2 regions of the Psychrobacillus sp. MER TA 171 genome follow, and region 1 is predicted to be linked to the other one. Evidence: riboswitches for the same ligand, from Rfam matches in the RefSeq annotation. Region 1 holds a riboswitch; the other holds the start of a gene.
The links. A riboswitch is a leader RNA that binds a small molecule or an ion and turns the genes downstream of it on or off. The one in region 1 is predicted to bind S-adenosylmethionine.

Region 1 (3,159 bases):
CCAAATGCATCTGCAGTTAAGAAGATGATTGTATTTGGGTGACCAGCAACAGATGGATCCACAATATTATCTATATATTGAATTGGATAAGCTGCACGAGTATTTTCAGTTAAAGAGCTATCAGTATAATCAGCAGTACGAGTAGTAGGGTCTACAACTACGTTTTCTAAAACAGTACCAAATTTGATAGCGTCAAAAATTTGTGGTTCATTTTCTCTTGTTAGGTCGATACATTTTGCATAGCAGCCGCCTTCGATATTAAATACGCCATTATCAGACCAGCCGTGCTCATCATCACCGATTAGTTTTCTTCCAGCATCAGCAGATAATGTAGTTTTTCCAGTACCTGATAGACCGAAGAATAATGTTACATCGCCTTTTTCTCCAACGTTAGCAGAGCAGTGCATTGGCAAAATATTTTGTTCAGGCAATAAATAGTTCATAATAGAGAATATAGACTTTTTCATTTCTCCTGCGTATTCCGTACCACCGATTAAAACGATGCGTTTTTCCATAGATACAATGATAAAAGTTTCTGAATTAGTTCCGTCAACAGCAGGATTTGCTTTGAAGTTCGGAGCACTAATGACAGTGAAGTCTGCTTTATGAGATATTAACTCCTCTTCAGAAGGACGAATGAATAATTGGTGAGCAAACAGGTTATGCCACGCGTATTCGTTGATTACTTGAATGCTTAAACGTGAATCCTTGTCTGCACCAGCGTATCCTTTAAAGACGAATAGTTCATTTTTTTCCTTTAAATAGTTCATAACCTTTGAATATAATGCTTCAAAGTGCGAAGATGAGATAGGTTGGTTTACAGATCCCCAATCGATTTTGTCTTTTGAGATAGGTTCATCAACAATATACTTGTCTTTTGGAGAACGTCCTGTATATTTGCCCGTCTCTGCTTTAACAGCTCCAGTGGAAGTTAGTACTGCTTCTCCTCTTGACGTAGCTTTTTCCACTAATTGTGGTACTGATAATTGCAGGCTAATGTTGTTACCAGCTAACAATTCGTTCAGTTCGCTCACAGTATCGATTGAATTCATATAGTATTACCATCCTTTATTTAAAGTTTTTAGCTCTTCACGGAAACATCATAAAGAGGATTTTTCGTTGATATGTGAAATAGTATAACACATTAAACTAAATAGTCTACACTAATTAAAGCTCAAAAAATGATTTTTTTTAGTAATTGTGAATAAATAACAAATTTACCTGTTGACTTATTTTGCTAATATACGTATGATGGTGAATTGAACGGATACTCTTATTCCGAGCGTGTGGAGGGGTTCAGGCCCTATGAAACCCGGCAACCTGTAATTATACTTACGTTACAAAGGTGCCAAACCTGATACAAGGTGAAATTCCTTGATTGATAAGAGTGAAAGGTGTTTATGATATTAATCCCTTTCCTCATGTAACTACGTGAGTGAGAGGTTTTTTTATATTACATCGCCCTAAATCCTTGTGTGCCAAGTCCGAAACGGCTTCAAGTTTACTATAGGCTTGACATGGGAATGAGTACCGTATCAATTCCTGAGAGAAATCTCGCAGGACATAGGAGGGAATTTTTTTGACACAAAGACGATTATTTACATCGGAATCAGTAACAGAAGGTCATCCAGATAAAATTTGTGACCAAATATCAGATGCTATCTTAGATGCGATTTTAACGGAAGATCCAAACGCTCGTGTAGCTTGTGAAACAACAGTTACTACAGGTTTGGTTTTAGTTGCTGGAGAAATCACAACCTCTACTTATGTAGACATTCCAAAAGTAGTGCGAGCTACTATTCAAGAAATTGGATATACGCGAGCTAAATATGGTTTTGACTCAGAAACGTCAGCAGTTCTTACAGCTATCGATGAGCAATCGGTTGATATCGCTATGGGAGTTGACCAAGCACTAGAAGCTCGAGAAGGTTCGATGTCTGATTCTGATATTGAAGCAATCGGAGCTGGGGACCAAGGTTTAATGTTTGGCTATGCTTGTAATGAAACACCAGAGCTTATGCCACTTCCAATTAGCCTAGCCCACAAATTAGCTCGCCGATTAGCTGAGGTTCGTAAAGACGAAACATTAGATTACTTACGACCAGATGGTAAAACACAAGTAACAGTAGAATATGACGAAAATAACAATCCAGTTCATATCGATACGATTGTTATTTCCACACAGCATCATCCGGAAGTAACGTTAGAACAAATTCAAAAAGATTTAAAAGAGCATGTGATTAAACCAGTAGTTCCTACTAATTTAATAACAGACGAAACAAAGTACTTTATCAACCCGACTGGTCGCTTTGTTATCGGTGGTCCGCAAGGGGATGCAGGTTTGACAGGTCGTAAAATTATCGTAGATACTTACGGTGGGTATGCTCGTCATGGAGGAGGAGCTTTCTCTGGTAAGGATCCAACAAAAGTAGACCGTTCTGCAGCTTATGCAGCTCGTTATGTGGCAAAGAATATTGTTGCAGCTGGTCTTGCTGATCGTTGTGAGGTACAGCTTGCTTATGCAATCGGTGTAGCACAGCCTGTATCAATTGCTATTGATACATTTGAAACAGGTAAAGTATCCGAAGCAGATTTGGTAACTTATATCCGTGAGCTATTTGACCTTCGCCCAGCTGGCATTATTAAAATGTTAGACCTTCGTCGCCCAATCTACAAGCAAACTGCTGCTTACGGACATTTTGGACGTACAGATATTGATGCACCATGGGAAAGAACAGACAAAGCAGAGCTATTAAAGCAAAAGGCTGGTCTATAAAAGAGTCTTCTATTACAGAATGCCTCTTATAAAAACAGAAGGTATTAAGAGATTGATCTCTTAATACCTTCTGTTCTTTTTATACTTTTATACAGATGATCTGAGAACTAAGTGTATTTAAAGGAGATTAATAATTGGGTGCGTTTACTCTTAATGGATTAATGAGTATAAATTATATAAAATATAAGAATACTTTAGTTTCTTAAACATTTTTAAATTGGTTTTACTGATTTATAGTATTGTCCTTTTTCCGCATACTCATGAATAATTCGTTGGACATCTTTTTTATCTTCCTCATTTAATTCTCGTATAACCTTTGCTGGACTTCCAAAAGCAAGCGTATTAGGTGGAATTTTTTTGCCTTGGGGAACCAAGCTTCCTGC
Region 2 (3,159 bases), on a different contig from region 1:
CGCGCAAACGTAGTTTTGCCTCTGAAATTTGTGGTGTCCTAGCTGCTACCACGTCTGCGTCCCATCCTATTCCCTCAGCTATAATTTTTGCTCGCTGTAAATGGAAATCGCTCGTAATAATTGTGACAGAGGTAACGCTGTCAGGGAGAAGCTGTTGAGAGTATAAAAGGTTTTCATACGTAGAGGTAGATTGATCTTCTACTATGATTCGACTCTCCATAATTCCATTCTCTACGAGATAGTTCTTCATGACTATAGCTTCTTCTATATCCTCATCTTGTCCCTGTCCTCCAGTAACAACAAGTTTTACAGATGGGTATTTTTCAGCATAATCTAGTGCTGCTTCCAAACGATAAAGAAGTGCTAGAGAAGGGATGTGCCCTTTTTTGACCTTGGCCCCTAACACAATGGCATACTCATTGGAACCGTCGGCCTTAGGCTTTAACCCATCCTCGAGCCATTTACTTGTAAGCATCCACATACCTAATCCGCTCGATGCGATTATTATGAATGGAATGACCACAATCCACCTCTTTTTTTTGCTCATTTAACTCACTCTTTTCCTTTAAACCGAAGGCTTCTTTTTCTTTATAACAGAGGAAATTTTTGTTTCCTCGTTCCGTATTAATCGTTGGACATTCTCTATGTGTAAGAAGGAAGCCATTAAAAATAGGAAGCCTGCTATTAAGATTGGTCCTGTTCCATCTGCTGTCCAGACAGAGGCTCCTAAAAATATGAGGTAAAAAAACAAAACCCCAATCAACAAATAATCTGTTAAAAGTGTAACGCAGATTAATATAAGCAATCCAGCCAGTCCTACCGGCCAATGTAATGCAAGTAAAACCCCGATGATGGAGGCTGTGCCTTTCCCACCTTTAAATTTTGTGAAAACTGGAAAGTTGTGTCCTAAAATAACCGCGGCACCAGCTAGATAAAGAAGTAGATCCAGCTCTGATGAACTAAACAAGCTCCACTGCTCAGAAAGTACACGTACACCAATAATCATAATGGCACCCTTTAATATATCTATGACTCCCACTAAAACACCATACTTCCAGCCAAGTACGACAGTAGCATTGGATGCTCCGGAATTATTTAGGCCTTCTTTTTTTATATTAACTCCACTCATCCATTGAGCGAGTTTAGATCCATGTAGCGAACCAATAATGTAGCCTGTTAGGAGAATGCTAACAATCCAAACAACCATTCTATGACACCCCTTATAAAATTATTCTATCTATTATATTAAACGATTAAAAAAAGAAGAAGTTTCAGAATTTTTATAAAATGACTTGACATCTAAATATATGGAGACTTATACTGTGTAACAAGATGGAATACTAATCAAATACTCTTATCAAGAGTGACTGAGGGAATAGGCCCTAAGAAGTCCGGCAACCACCAAGTTCTATAACTTGGAAAGGTGCTAAATCCTACAAATTCTTTAATAGAATTTGGAAGATAAGAGGAGGAACATGTCATCAATTTGACCCCTCTTCTTAATTGAAGAGGGGTTTTTATAGTTGTCTGTTCTATAATCCTCTCTGGCCTCCAGCATCCATCTAATCTACTAAATCGGAGGAATTCAAATGACTAATCTTCAAAAAGAAACACTTCTATTACACGGTGGACAAACGCCTGATCCAGTGACAGGATCTAGAGCAGTACCTATTTACAAAACAACCTCATATGTATTTCAAAACACTGAGCATGCACAAAATCTATTTGCCTTGAAAGAGACTGGTAATATCTATTCCAGAATCACAAACCCAACAGTAGATGTTTTTGAACAAAGAATTGCATTACTGGAAGGAGGAACAGCAGCAGTAGCACTTTCCTCAGGAGCAGCAGCCATAGCATTTTCTATTTTGAACATTGCTGGAGCTGGAGATGAAATTATAGCTGCTGAAAATTTATACGGAGGAACTTTTAATCTATTTGCACATACACTCCCACGTTATGGGATTACAGTAAAATTCGTAGATTCCTCTGACCCAGAAAATTTCCGTAAAGCTGTTACAGAGAAAACGAAAGGCTTCTTTGCAGAAATCATTGGAAATCCAAGCTTAAATGTTCTAGACGTAGAAGCTGTTTCAAAAATTTCCAATGAAGTAGGAGTTCCATTATTAGTAGATAACACATTTGCTACACCTTTTGGTTCAAATCCTATAGAGTATGGAGCTAACATTGTTATACATTCTGCAACGAAGTGGATTGGAGGACATGGGACAACAATTGGTGGTGTAGTAGTAGATGGAGGGAATTTCAATTGGAACTCCGATAAATTTCCGGGATTTACAGAGCCTGATGTTACTTATCATGGGCTACGTTATGGAATCGACGTACCAAATGTGGCATTTGCAATTAAGCTAAGAGTTCAGTTGCTTCGGGATTTTGGTCCTACTCTTAGCCCAGAGGCAGCATTTTCCTTTCTTCAAGGACTAGAAACACTTCACTTAAGAGTGCCAAAACATAACGAAAATGCACAGAAGATTGCAGAGTACTTAAATGCAAATGAGGAAGTGTCATGGGTTAACTACTTAGGGCTTGAAAACCATCCAACGCACGAGCTGGCTAAAAAGTATTTAAAAAATGGCTTCGGTTCTATTCTGACATTTGGAGTGAAGGGAGGCAGAGAAGCAGGTAGACAAATTATTGATAATATTGAAATTTGGTCTCATGTTGCTAATGTAGGAGACGCAAAATCCTTAATTATCCACCCAGCTTCTACTACTCACCAACAGCTTACTCCCGAGGATTTAGTAAAATCAGGTGTTACAGAGGATCTAATCCGCTTGTCTGTTGGCTTGGAGGCAGTTGAAGACTTACAAAATGCACTCGAAAAAGTACTTTTGAGAAAAACAAATGTCCTCTCTAGATAGAATCCTATTGTATAATGAATAAAAATAGTCTACAATATGTAAAATAGTCAATAAATTTATTGAAATATTACACAAGTGCGATTATTTATATTCAATTGTACAGATTCATTTTGGAGGAGACAGCATGGCAAAAATAAAAGCAGCGATTTTAGGGTTTGGAACAGTCGGCCAAGGGATTTATCACATCGTAAATGAAAAAAGAGAAGACTTAAAAAAATCATTAGGGTTGGATATTGAGATTTGTGCAATCCTGATAAATAATTTAGCAAAAGAAAGA

Region 2: it holds a riboswitch for S-adenosylmethionine, as region 1 does, so the genes downstream of both, M3627_RS09455 (O-acetylhomoserine aminocarboxypropyltransferase/cysteine synthase family protein) here and metK (methionine adenosyltransferase) in region 1, are expected to answer to the same signal.

The regions. Positions count from the first base shown of each region.
Region 1 covers NZ_JAMAWN010000017.1:68,051-71,209, reverse strand. Annotated here, with positions in the region: gene pckA (phosphoenolpyruvate carboxykinase (ATP)) at 1-1,052, opposite strand, end outside; SAM riboswitch class I at 1,271-1,388, shown strand; gene metK (methionine adenosyltransferase) at 1,580-2,776, shown strand; gene M3627_RS14955 (gamma carbonic anhydrase) at 2,989-3,159, opposite strand, start outside.
Region 2 covers NZ_JAMAWN010000008.1:51,269-54,427, reverse strand. Annotated here, with positions in the region: gene M3627_RS09465 (YdcF family protein) at 1-547, opposite strand, end outside; gene M3627_RS09460 (glycerol-3-phosphate acyltransferase) at 566-1,207, opposite strand; SAM riboswitch class I at 1,352-1,468, shown strand; gene M3627_RS09455 (O-acetylhomoserine aminocarboxypropyltransferase/cysteine synthase family protein) at 1,590-2,882, shown strand; gene M3627_RS09450 (homoserine dehydrogenase) at 3,007-3,159, shown strand, end outside.